Dehalococcoides mccartyi CG5: one gene and its partner. The protein of the gene in region 1 interacts with the protein of each later gene in a pairwise test. Links are inferred from orthologs where the notes say so. Each region holds a gene or a part of one and is shown in the gene's direction. Other genes may lie near its edges. The genes, in order: ligA and leuS.

Region 1 (6,792 bases):
TCAGCCCTGAAGCATGGAAGGCCAATGCCGAATCCAAGATGCCCCGTTTCTACTGGGATCTGGCCAAACACAAAGCCAGCATTGAAAAAGGCCAGACACCCTGGACTCCTTGTGTTTCAGTTATTGTAGCTTTGCATACAGCTCTAATTATGATGGAAAAAGAGGGTATGCAGAATATCTTCAAACGCCACCAGAAAATTGCAGACTTTACCCGCAAGAGCGTCAAGGAACTGGGGTTGACCCTGCTTGCCGAAGAGAAATACGCATCCAACACCGTGACCGCCATTGTGGCCACTGAGGGGCTGGATGTAAAGAAGCTCTTAAAGATAATGCGGGAAGAATATAACACCGTACTGGCCGGCGGACAGGGCCCTCTGGAAGGCAAGATTTTCCGTATCGGCCATCTGGGCTGGGTAACTGAAAATGATATTAAAGTTACACTGGATAACCTTAAATTAGCCCTGCCCAAGGCAGGTTTCAGGAGTTAAAATGAAAAAAGTACTGGTAAGCGATGCACTCTCCGCAACAGGGTTAGCCCCTCTTAAGGAGATTGCACAGGTAGATGTAAAGACCGGCCTTAAACCAGAAGAATTGATAAGCATTATCGGTGAGTATGACGCCCTGCTGGTACGCAGCCAGACTCAGGTCACCGCTGATATTATCAACGCCGGTAAAAAACTTCAGGTTATCGGCCGGGCCGGCGTGGGCGTAGATAACATTGACCTCAAAACCGCCACCGGTAATGGTATTATCGTGGTGAATGCCCCCACCGGCAACACTATCTCCGCTACCGAACATACACTGGCCCTTATGCTGGCTATGGCCCGCCATATTCCCAGAGCCAACGCCAGTTTAAAATCCGGCCAGTGGAAACGCAATGAATTTGTGGGCTCTGAACTGAAGGGTAAAACTCTGGGTATTGTAGGCTTGGGTAATATCGGTTCTGAAATAGCCAAACGCGCCCTGGCCCTTGAAATGCGGGTTATAGGTTATGACCCGTTTATATCTATGGAACGTGCCAAAAAACTGCAGGTGGAACTGCTGCCTTTTGAAGACCTGCTGAAGCGGGCTGACTTTATCACCCTGCATGTTCCCATGACCGGTCAGACCAAGGGCCTTATCGGACCCAAGGAACTGGAAATGATGAAACCCACCGTCCGCCTTATCAATACCTCCCGCGGCGGCATTATAGATGAAGAAGCACTAGCCAAGGCCGTTAAGGAAAAGCGCATCGGCGGTGCCGCTATTGACGTATTCTCCAAAGAGCCATGCACCGAGAGCTGCCTCTTTGAGTGTGATAATATTATCGTTACCCCTCATCTGGGGGCTTCCACTGCCGAAGCTCAGGAACTGGCCACCTCTGACGTGGTCAAACAGGTAATAGATGTATTTGAAGGCCGCCCCGCCCGTTATGCCGTAAATGCACCCTATATTTCGGCTGAAAGCCTGCCAGTAGTCGGCCCCTTCATGCCGGTTGCCCGCACAGTGGGCAGTCTGGTAAGCCAGCTGACTGATGGCCATATGAAGAATGTTACCATCAAGTACTGCGGTGAACTGGCCGCTTATGATACCACTGCCCTGAAAGCTCTGGTTCTGGGCGGTATACTTGAACATATCAGCGAAGAACGGGTGAACGTGGTTAATGCTGATATCGTAGCCTCCCAGCGAGGGCTGGGTGTAACCGAACAAAAAGAATCCACCTGCCAGAATTTCTCCAGCCTGATTACCGTTACTATAGATACCGACAACGGCAAATCCAATACTGTCGCCGGCAGTCTGGTACGGGGTGATGTTCATATTGTAAAGCTGAATGATTACTGGATAGATATTGTACCCACCGGCGGTTACTTTCTGTTTGCAGACCATATAGACCGCCCCGGACTTATCGGCTCTGCCGGTAAGATAACCGGTGATGCGGATATAAATATAAGCTATATGCACCTCAGCCGCCAGAAAGCCCGCGGGCAAGCCCTTATGATACTGGCTCTGGACGAACCTCTGCCGGAAAAACAGCGTCAGCAGCTGCTATCCCTGCCGGATGTTCAAATGGTTCAGGTAGTAAAAATCTAGCTTCTCAGTCTTTGGGAAACATAAGCAAGGCTACCGCTTAAATTGCTGGTAGCCTTGCTTATTTGAGGGGAAAAATGAAAATTGGGGTACTGGCCCTGCAAGGGGCATTCCGTGAACATCTAAATATGCTGGGTACGCTCGGAGCAGAAGCGGTGGAAGTGCGCAAGGCCGAAGGACTGCCAGAGCTTTCGGGGTTGATTATACCCGGCGGTGAAAGCACCACCATAACCAAGCTCCTTGATATATTTGGCATGGCAGAGCCCATAAAAGCTTTAGCAAAAAAGGGAATGCCCATTTGGGGTACCTGTGCCGGCATGATTTGCCTTGCCAAAGAACTGCCGGGAGATATTTCCGGAGTCAAACCGCTTGGGCTCATGGATATTACCGTCCGCCGAAATGCCTTCGGGCGGCAGGTAAATAGCTTTGAAGCGATGCTGAAGGTAAAAGGACTGGATGAAGCTGATTTTCCGGCGGTATTTATCCGCGCCCCTCTGGTAGAAAAAACCGGCAAGGGTGTTGAAATACTGTCCAAACTGCCGGACGGCACTATTGTAGCCGTAAGGGAGAATAACCTGCTGGCTATATCGTTCCACCCCGAACTCTCTGGGGATAACCGCTTTCATCGGTACTTTGTCCAAATGGCTAAAACTTATAAAGCCTGATTAAATATTTATGTAAATTAATAAAGGGGAGGTTTTAACCTCCCCTTCTTTGTTTTAATAACCCGATAGCTTACTTCTTGGCAATTGCCTCTGATTCAAAACGGTAAACTACCAACCCGGAGGGTAACTTCGGGAAAAAATAAGTAGATTTACGGGGCATGCGGTCTGATACATCTGAAATAGCCTTGATAACCTCGGCCTTCATGGGCTTCAGAATAAAGGCCAACTGGAACTCACCTGACTTTATCCGCGAAACGACGTCATTACGGTCAAAATTGAAAGCTATGCGCGGGTCTTCCACCGTCTTCAACCCCATAAGCTCCTCAAGGATAATATGGTCAAGTATGCTCACGTCCAGTTTTTTGTAAATATCCGAATGGAAGTAAGGCATGAGTTTGCTGGCAGTCTCCAAATCCCTCAGTGTCAAAATGGTAAAGTTTTCAGTGCCTCCCAAACCATACATGACCAGACGGATTTTACCCTCTTCTTTAAAGGCTTTGTCTAAAGTATCCCAAGCCGCAGGCAGTTTGGCAGGTATAGTTGTTACGTCAAAGAACGAAGCCAGTTTGGTCTGCAGGTTTGAAAGAGTACGTGCATCCATACCGCCCAACAGACGATGAGCCGGCAAAACTACCAAACCGGGGTCGGCAAAATCTACCAACGTCATCATTACAAAATTAACCGGATCATCAGAGGGTAACTGCGGGTTACCCGCCAGACGTTCACGCCTGTAGGTCAGAGCACTTTCATAGCGGTGATGCCCGTCTGCTATATAGACGGGTTTCTTATCAAACAAAGCAGTTACCTTGGATATGGCTGATTCATCAGTTACTACCCAGAGTTCGTGGCGTTCGCCTTCAATATTCATACTGACGGTGGGTTTGCCGCCGGTCTGTATTTCCAGTACCCGGTTTATATCTTTTTCAGTATCCTGATACAGTCCGTATACCGGGCTGGTATTGGCACGGACGGCTGAAATAAGGTTAATTCTATCCCGTTTGGGTTCGGCGAGTGTGCCTTCGTGGGGGCGGATAACCATCCTGTCCCATTCCTCAAGCCGCACTCTGGCAATAATACCCCGCCTTTTGTACTGTTTGCCAAACACACTGAAGTAATGGTCATGTATATATATGGCCGCCTTTTTTTCGGCAGTCATTACCCGTTCGCCAATCCATTTTTCCAGTATGGCAGCTGCCCGGGTATAGCGGTTATCTACAATATTATCCTGAGGGGTGGGCTGGCTGTATTCAAGACGTATATAGTTATAGGGGCTACGCTCTTTAAGGGCCTTTTCCTGTTCAGGGCTGATAATGTCATAAGGCGGACAGATAACATCTGCCATATCATCAACAAACATAGGGTTATAACGTAATCCATGAAAAGCCCGAACTTCAGCCATTCTTCTAGCTCCCTCTCACAAAAATCTGGTTTTAGTTTAACTTAGAACGGCGTCTGACGCAAGCCCCCGTTAAACGTAAGGGGCTATACTTTTGTACTTGCTCTAAACATAGGCTGTGATATACTAATAACCTGTATGGAAGATATGTTTTCCCCCTTGATTGAAGTAGAAAACCTAAGGCGTGAAATAAACCGCCATAACCAGCTATATTACGTTCAGGATAATCCTGAAATCTCTGATGCCCAGTATGACACTCTAATCCGCCGCCTGAAAGAACTGGAGGAAGCCCACCCCGAACTGGTTACCCCGGACTCACCCACCCAAAAAGTCGGGGCAGAGCCGCTTAAAGCTTTCGGGATTGTAAACCACCCTTATCCGTTACTTTCTCTGGCAAATGCTTTTTCAGATACAGAACTGGAAGCTTGGTACCAGCGGGTAAAGAAACTGCTGGGTAATATTTCTTTTCAGATAGACTGCGAGCCCAAAATGGACGGCCTGGCGGTAGCCCTTACCTACCGGAACGGAAAATTTGCAACCGGTGCTACCCGGGGTGACGGATTTCAGGGTGAAAATATTACCCGAAACCTGCGGACTATCCATTCCATACCATTAAACGCCGAACCAAACGCACCCCCTGTTTTTGAAGTAAGGGGTGAAGTATATCTTTCCAAAAATGGCTTCGCCAAACTCAACCGCGAAAGGGCGGATAAAGGGCTGCCTCTTTTTGCCAACCCACGCAATGCCGCCGCCGGTTCACTCCGCCAGCTTGACCCGTCAGTTACGGCCGAAAGACCGCTGGATATATTTATTTATGCTTTAGGATATTCAGAAGACAGCCTGCTGCCTGACAGCCACTGGCAAATACTGGATTATTTCAGCAAAATTGGCTTTAGGATAAATCCACTTAACCGCTTGGTAAACACCATGGAAGAAGCCAAAGAATATTACCGCCAGATGGCAGCAAACCGGGCTTCACTGCCTTATGAAGCAGACGGAGTAGTTTTCAAGGTGGACTCCGTCTCTCTGCAACACCGGCTGGGGGACGTAGGTCGTGAACCCCGCTGGGCCATAGCCTATAAATTCCCGGCTGAACAGGTCATGACCCGCCTGAAGAAAATAGGCATATCTGTAGGCCGTACAGGTACATTAAACCCCTTTGCCGTACTTGAGCCGGTAAATGTGGGCGGAGTAGTGGTAAAACAGGCCGCCCTGCATAATGAAGATGATATACTCCGCAAAGATATCCGCGAAGGAGATACGGTCATTATCCAGCGGGCAGGTGAAGTAATACCTGAGGTAGTTGCACCGGTACTGAGTAAACGCAACCCCGAATCAAAACCCTTCAGAATGGAAGAATCTCTGTTTAACCCGAACCTTAACCGCCCTGCCTGCCCGGTGTGCGGCGGGGAAATATACCGCCCCGCAGGCGAAGCTATGCACTACTGTACCAACGTTTCCTGCCCCGCTCAGTTTGAACGCCAGCTTGAACATTTTGTTTCCAGAGGGGCTATGGATATACGCGGTATCGGCGAAAGCCTAAGCGTAATACTGGCACAGCAGGGGCTGGTGAAAAACGTATCGGACCTGTACTACTTGACCACCGCTGATTTACTGCAACTGCCGCGTATGGGTGAAAAAAGTGCGGATAATATAATAGACGCCATTGCAGACAGTAAAACCCGCCCGCTGGATAGGGTAATATTCGGTCTGGGTGTACGCCACGTGGGCAACGAGACCGCCACCCTGCTCTCAAGACACTACGGGAATATATGGGCACTGGCTAAAACCGGTCTTGGTGAACTGCAAACTATACCTGATATCGGTGACAAAATAGCCAGCAGTATCGTAGCGTATTTCAGCGAAGAAAAAAATGTGGCTGTTATCCGCCGTCTGGAAGAAGCAGGCGTACGGCTTACTTCAGACCAGAAACCGGTAAACAAAAATATGCCATTTTCCGGCATGGAGTTTGTAGTCACCGGCAAGCTGGAAAGTTTCAGCCGCGAAGAAGCACAGGAAAAAATCCGCTCACTCGGCGGTACAGCCAAGGATAACGTCACCAAAGCAACCAGCTATTTGGTAGTGGGTGCAGATGCCGGCTCCAAGCTGGCCAAAGCCCGAAGTATGGGTGTAAAAGAGCTTTCCGAACGGGAATTTATAAATATGCTGGAGCAATCTTGATGAAACTTATTATCGGACTGGGAAATCCCGGCAAAGAGTACTCAGGCAACCGCCACAACGTAGGTTTCCAGTGCCTGAGCCGCTTTGCTAAAGAAAATCATATCAGCTTTGATAAAAAATGCTGCCTCTCCCGCACCGGCTCCGGCCGTATAAATGACGAGGAAATAGTGCTGGCCAAACCCCAGACATATATGAACCTCTCCGGCAAGGCCGTCAATCAGTTGCTTCGCCGCTACAACCTGAAAGCCACTGATATTATTGTAGTTCAGGACGATCTGGATTTGCCGGCAGGCAAACTCCGCCTGCGTCTGGGAGGGAGCGCCGGCGGGCATAACGGGGTTTCTTCTATTATTACAGACATTGGCACCAAGGAATTTATCCGCCTCAAGATAGGTATCGGCAAACCAGATGCCCGAAATAACGGGGCTGAAGTTGTAGACCACGTACTGGGCAACTTTGGCGGCGAAGAGCGGGAGATTATAG
Region 2 (6,862 bases), 280 kb from region 1 along the record:
GAAATATCTGGGAGGTGTTTGGAGGCAAATGCCTTTTGGTATCAGGCGGGGTTAGTATCAGACCGGGTTTCTCATTGGGCGGCAGATGCTGCCTCCGGCCAATGGCTATAAGGCAAAAAACAAGGCTGAAACCGCTAAGAGCATACAGAACACTCGCCTGCTCCAGCCCGACTGTATAGTTAAGCGCCAGCCCGGCCAATATGGATACTGACAGACTAAGCCCCAAACCCATCATAAACCGCCCGGAGCGGCTAAGACTAAGCCTTGACGGGTACAAGACAGACATCAGGGCATAACCCGGCACTATCAGAACTAGCGGCACGCCGAATAACAACCGCAAAGGCAGCACCCAGCCGCCTTCGGCTGCCAGTACTGCCAAAACTATGAACAATAAAACTAGATACAGATCATAACGGCGTAAAAAATTCATCCCAAAAGACCAGCCCTGTAACCACAATACCTGACACTATGATAACCCAAATGGCACTCTCAGGCAAGCCTTTTTGGACTTTTGGGTTTTACTACATGAACCGCTCAAACCGTTCTTTGTCTGCCTTGCAAATGGGACACTCATCCGGCGCTTCGTCACGCCCGCACAGGTATCCGCAGGCCCGGCAACGCCAAACAGGATAAGCCAGCCCGGAAGGAGCTTCGGCAGGCTTTGTTTCCGGACGGGTTTCGGGCAAATGGCGGCGTTCAGGCACTGCCTGAGCCTTTTTTTCACCCTTTGCAATATGGCTATTTACATACAGCGCACAGTAGCAGCTGCCAAATTCACTCAGGTCTGCATCACGGTAATCACACGGGCAAATAATATCCAAGTCAGCCTTTTTATCACCTTTTGCCAGACGGCAGGGACAGGATGGGTAACCATACCGCTGGCGGTTAGCCAGTAAACCCTCAGCCAGCATCTTTACAAAAGACCCATCCGGGTTAAGGTGATAACCAGAAGCCTCAGCCTCATTTTTGAGGCGTGCCTGAAAAAGTACAGGGCCTTCTGACGGTTCAGGAAGTTTTGAACTCATGCTTTCAGCGCCTCCCGTATTTCAGCTTTTTTATAACCTATTATCACTCTGTTTTCCCCGATAACCATCGTAGGAAAAGAGCTGGACGGGTTAAGAGCCGTCAGTTCTTTTACGGCTTTTTCCCGTTCCGCTCCGGTAAGCAAATCAACATATTCAAATTCGTAGGCTACTCCCAGTTCAGCCAGAAGCTGGCGGGTCAAACGGCACCAGCCGCAGGTACTTAGGGCATATAGTTTAATCTTACCTGCATTCCTGCCTATAATCTTTTCCATAGGTTAAAAATCACTCCTTCCCAAACTGATACGACACTTATAGCGAAAATCCCTTTTAAAGTTTACGGTAAATATTCCCTAGCTTTAAGCATACGCCGGTATTCAGGAAATATCACCCCTTAACTAAATTCGGTAAAAAAGAATAATAAACCGATGGAAAACCAGAAAAAGAACCCTTGGGGGGCACAGTCTAAACAGATTTGCCTTCAAAACAATAAAACCCGCCCGGTTCACCTTCGGACAGGTGATATTTGGCATAAACATCACAGCTGCCGCAGATGCAGGGTTTGCTGTGGTCAATCCCCTTGCAGAGAGACTTTCCGTTAACACAATATGCCTTGGGGATTTTATGCGGATCCAAAGGAGTTTCCTTGAGGCTGTTTTTCAGCTCAGCCATCTGGGTATGAACGCATTCACTCTGATTTTGTACAGGACATTTGTGGCATACACACTTATTTATAATATCCTGATTTAAAAGCATTTGCATACTCACTACATTCCTCTCGGTAACGCTGGCTGCGTCACATACACCAAAAAACCGGCTCTGAAAGCCGATAACAATCACTCGGATGTTCATTATGCTTTTTATCCGCTTCCGGCGGTATTAGTAAGTGTACGTATTTATTACAGGATGATTTCCGAATTTTGCCACTTGAAAAAGTCAATAGCGGACTTATGTAAGTATGTCTATACTTTTCAGACAAGAGGACTCCGGCGGGTAAAGAATAATAGGTTCAGGTCTGGAGGTTTGCCCTGAACCACTTCAGGGCTTTGGTCTCTAAGTCCCTGACAAAACCGGACTTGCCGTTTATATAGGCCTCTATGTCCTCGGGGAATTTGAGTGCCAGCGCCTTTTTGATACAGGAATATTCCGCTGCCTCTGCCTCATGGCAACGCAGATAATCACGAAAGGCAAGGTGTCTTTCTATATCTGAGGAAGATACCCCGAAGATATGCACATGGGCAAACCGTATTTTATCAGTCCCCCGCACCAAAAAACGCCTGCCCGGAATGCCATATTCGCCCAAATACAGGTAACCTGCCCGCTCAAAGGTTTTCTGAAGCCTGTCTATAGCAGATATATCTTTGACCACCGGCATAATATCTATTATAGGTTTGGCACTAAGCCCCGGCACAGCGGTTGAGCCTATGTGGTGTATCTCAAGCAGATTATCTGCCAGTAAAGCCCGAAGCTTTACCGCCTCGGCATCATACTGCTCTGCCCAACAGAGATTATACTCCTCTACCGTTACCCGCCTGACCAATTTTTATGCCCCTGCCGCCGATTCGCCGGCCAGATAGCCGCTGGAAAAAGCCGCCTGAAGGTTGTAGCCGCCGGTATCCGCATCTATATCCATAACCTCGCCGCAGAAATACAGCCCCTTTATTAGTTTGGATTCCATAGTCCGGGGGTCTATCTCCTTTAGATTTACCCCGCCGGCAGTTACCACCGCCGAGGTCAGGGGGAGAGTGGAAGTAATATTAAACCGCAGGCACTTAAGGTTAGCCAAAATAACTTCACGCTCAGACGCCGTTATCTGCCCGCCGCACTTGAAGGGGTCTATGCCTGTCAGGTCTACAAACGGCCTTATCATTTTCTGGGGCAAAAGTTCTGAGAGCAGGTTTTGAAAACTGCGTTTGCCGAAGGTATCAAAATCCCGCTGGAGACGCAGACGCAGCTTATCCAAAGATAGCGCCGGTTTCAGGTCTATAGCCACACTCACCGCCCCTTGTTCCAATGCCTCGGCAACCGGAAGCCCCATCAGCATAGTCAAAGGCCCGCCCAGACCGAAATGAGTAATCATCAGTTCGCCCATGCGGCTTTCAATAACCGCTTTAGGCGGTTTCTTTCCCGTAATGCCCCGCCCCCAGTCCTGCAAAATCAAATCAAGAGGTATTTTATCCGCTTCACAGCGGTAGGAAGTCAGGCGAATATTTTTCAGGGCTACTCCCTGCATACTCTGAACAAGGGCTATTTCCTTTACTACCAGAGGCACTAAAGCCGGACGGAGTTTTACAATGGTATGCCCCAGTGCTTCTGCCATGCGAAAGCCGTCCCCCGAAGAGCCGGTACCGGGGTAAGATGCCCCGCCGGTGGCAATCACAGCCGCATCCGCCCTGAAGGTCTCCTTTTCGGTTTTGACCCCCACAACTTGCCCGTCATTCACCAGTATCTGGCTAACCTTTTGACCAGCTATCAGGGTAGCGGCTGAGGCATATTTCATCAGTGCCCCCACCACATCTCCGGCCTTGTCCGAATCAGGAAAAAGCCTGCCGCCCCGTTCGGTCTTGGTTTCCACCCCGTAGCGGGCAAGCAACTCCACCAGTTCCTGCCTGAAAAAACGGCTGAAAGCACTGTATAAAAACCGCCCGTTAGGGCCGAAAGCGGTTATAAACTCGGCCATATCCCGGCTGTTTGAAATATTACATCTACCCTGCCCGGAAATAAGCATTTTCTTGCCCGGCTGTTCGGATTTTTCCAGCAGAATTACTTTGCCGCCGCATTCCGCCGCCCGGCCTGCCGCCATAAGCCCGCCCGCCCCCGCACCTATTACCACAATCTCTTTAACTGTCATTAAAACCACCGGCCCTTTTCGGCCAGCCTTTCTATTATATATAATACATTTTTAAGCCTTCTCATTTTACCCAATTCCCGTCCAATATAGAAATAGCCCTAAAAAGCCGCCTTAACTTGAAAGCACAGGCAGTACGGGGTAATATAATCTGATATTTCAGATAGGAAAACAGAAATGGCCGAAAAATATAATCCGCAGGAAACAGAAAAAAAATGGCAGGATAAATGGGCGGCAGACCGCCTTTACCACGCCAGTGAAGACAGCCCCAAACCCAAATGGTACTCCCTTACCATGTTCCCTTATACCTCGGGCAATCTCCACATAGGCCACTGGTATGCCGAAGTTCCGGCGGACTGTTTTGCCAGATACAAACGCCTGAGAGGCTTTAATGTAATGCGCCCGGTGGGTTTTGACTCTTTCGGCCTGCCGGCTGAAAATGCCGCTATCAAGCACAATATCCACCCCCGTATCTGGACCCTGAATAACGTAGAAAACATGCGCCGCCAGCTGAAGACAATAGGTGCTATGTTTGACTGGGACAGGGAGGTTATAACCTGCCTGCCCGAATATTACAAGTGGACACAATGGTTCTTTTTAAAGCTGTATGAAGCCGGATTGGCCTACCGTGCCAAAGCCCCGGTAAACTGGTGTCCCAGTTGCCAGGCGGTATTGGCCAACGAACAGGTGGTAGACGGCACTTGCTGGAGGTGCGAAACCCCCACCACCCGGCGCGACCTTGAGCAGTGGTTTTTCCGCATCACCAACTATGCAGACGAACTCAAAGACCACGAAGGGTTGGACTGGCCGGAAAAAATAACCGCCATGCAGAGAAACTGGGTAGGCAAAAGCTACGGAGCGGAAGTGTCATTCGCCCTTGACTGTCCAACTGCTTTTGAAAAAGAGATAAAAGTCTTTACCACCCGCCCGGACACTATCTACGGGGTTACCTTTATGGTGCTGGCACCCGAACACCCGCTGGTTGAAAAGATAACCACCCCCGAAAACAAAGCGGCGGTGGATGCCTATATAAAGAAGTCCCGTACCTGCACCGAGATTGAACGCCTTTCCACCGAAAGGGAAAAAGACGGGGTATTTACCGGTACATATGTAACCAACCGGGTCAACGGGCAGAAAGTACCCGTCTGGATAGGTGATTACGTACTCCAGAGCTACGGTACCGGGGCGGTTATGGGCGTACCCGCCCATGACGAACGGGATTTCGTTTTTGCCCAAAAATACCATTTGCCGGTTATAACAGTCATCGCCCCATCCGCATATGACGGCAAACCCCTTGAGGCGGCCTATATAAACGAAGGAGTTATGTTAAACTCCGGCCCTTTTAACGGTACACCGAATACCGAAGGCAAGGAAAAGGTATGTGACTATCTGGCCGAACACGGCTGGGGCAAGAAAACCGTAAACTACAAACTGCGTGACTGGCTTATTTCCCGCCAGCGTTACTGGGGCGCCCCCATACCCATGGTCTACTGCGAAAAATGCGGCATTGTGCCCGTACCTGAAAAAGACCTGCCGGTACTCCTGCCAGAAGATGTTGGATTCCGCAGCGGAGGGGAATCCCCCTTAAAATACAACGAAGGCTTTGTAAATACCATCTGCCCGGTCTGCGGAGGAAAAGCCAAACGCGAAACAGATACCATGGATACTTTCATGTGTTCTTCGTGGTATTTCCTGCGTTACACCAGCCCCGGTTATGACAAAGGACCGTTTGACCCGGTAAAACTCAAATACTGGATGCCGGTAGACCTTTATACCGGCGGTGCCGAACATGCGGTTATGCACCTTTTCTATTCCCGTTTCTTCACCAAAGCCCTGCGGGATATGGGCATAATAGACTTTGGCGAACCCTTTAAAAAGCTCTTTAACCAAGGCATTATTGTCAGCAACCACCAGAAAATGAGCAAATCCAAGGGCAACGTGGTTACCCCGGATAATCTGGTGGCGGAAGTAGGCACAGACGCCGTCAGGGCTTACCTGATGTTTGTGGGTCCGTGGGATCAGGGCGGCGAATGGAATGATTCCGGCCTTTCGGGCATGAGCCGCTGGCTGAACCGGGTCTGGAATTTGTTTACCGAGGAATATACTCCCCAAACCGCCTCGGCTGAAGCGGAACGCGAACTTAAGCGCACCCTGCACCAGACTATCAAGAAGATAACCATGGATATTGAACGGCTGCGTTTCAATACCGTGGTAGCCGCCCTTATGGAGCTTTCAAACAGTCTGGCAAAGCTAAAGGAAACGGCGGCTATTTCGGCAGAAAACTGGCAAAACACACTTCAAACTTTTGCACTTATGCTTGCTCCGGTTGCCCCCCATATTGCCGAGGAACTCTGGGCTAATCTGGGCATGAAGTATTCAATCCACAACCAGAACTGGCCGACGTGGGACGAAGAACTGGCCAAGGACGAAGTTATAACTCTGATTATTCAGGTAAATGGCAAGCTCCGCGAAAGGCTGGAAATGCCGGCCGGAATTTCAGAGGCCGAAGCCAAGGAAACGGCTTTAAACAGCGAAAGGGTCAAACCCCACCTGCTGGGCAAAACCCCCGTAACTGTTATATACGTACCCGGCAAATTAGTAAATATTGTGGTGAAATAACATGAACATAGCATTTATCGGCGGGGGAAATATGGGTGAGGCCATCTTGGGCGCTCTTATCCAAAAAAACATCTGTCCGCCCCAAAATATCACTGTAAGTGAGATTAAAGCTGAACGCCGTACCTACCTTGAAACCAGCTATGGCATAAAAACCACCGCTTCAAACCCGGATGCGATAAAGAGTGCAGAGGTAGTTCTGCTGGCTATCAAACCCCAGAATCTGCCCGAACTGAGTGCCGAACTGAAGGGCAAACTGGCGGACAAACAGCTGGTTATATCCATTATTGCCGGGGCAACCTTAAGCAAACTCAGCGGCGGGCTTGCCCATAAAGCGGTGGTGCGGGTTATGCCCAACACCCCCGCCATGATAGGC

What was found.
Region 2: the proteins of ligA (region 1) and leuS interact in binary tests that used the Escherichia coli proteins (3 or more experiments, as listed by UniProt). The link is inferred for Dehalococcoides mccartyi CG5 from one-to-one orthologs.

Annotation. Positions count from the first base shown.
Region 1 is NZ_CP006951.1:444,826-451,617, reverse strand. Bases 3,829-6,792 are described here. They hold ligA (NAD-dependent DNA ligase LigA), read left to right. Parts: upstream 3,829-4,275; coding sequence 4,276-6,309; downstream 6,310-6,792. Other genes in these bases: pth (aminoacyl-tRNA hydrolase), read left to right, coding at 6,309-6,792; X794_RS02325 (DUF1015 domain-containing protein), read right to left, coding at 3,829-4,131. In the rest of the region: X794_RS02340 (pyridoxal-phosphate-dependent aminotransferase family protein), read left to right, coding at 1-488; serA (phosphoglycerate dehydrogenase), read left to right, coding at 490-2,070; pyridoxal 5'-phosphate synthase glutaminase subunit PdxT, read left to right, coding at 2,145-2,732; more of X794_RS02325, read right to left, coding at 2,803-3,828. UniProt on the Escherichia coli protein: DNA ligase that catalyzes the formation of phosphodiester linkages between 5'-phosphoryl and 3'-hydroxyl groups in double-stranded DNA using NAD as a coenzyme and as the energy source for the reaction.
Region 2 is NZ_CP006951.1:162,119-168,980, reverse strand. Bases 3,735-6,768 are described here. They hold leuS (leucine--tRNA ligase), read left to right. Parts: upstream 3,735-4,047; coding sequence 4,048-6,489; downstream 6,490-6,768. Other genes in these bases: proC (pyrroline-5-carboxylate reductase), read left to right, coding at 6,491-6,768; X794_RS00805 (NAD(P)/FAD-dependent oxidoreductase), read right to left, coding at 3,735-3,873. Also shown: X794_RS00830 (DUF1616 domain-containing protein), read right to left, coding at 1-430; X794_RS00825 (ferredoxin-thioredoxin reductase catalytic domain-containing protein), read right to left, coding at 522-1,025; X794_RS00820 (glutaredoxin family protein), read right to left, coding at 1,022-1,297; X794_RS00815 (DUF2769 domain-containing protein), read right to left, coding at 1,488-1,874; X794_RS00810 (GrpB family protein), read right to left, coding at 2,032-2,562; more of X794_RS00805, read right to left, coding at 2,566-3,734; more of proC, read left to right, coding at 6,769-6,862.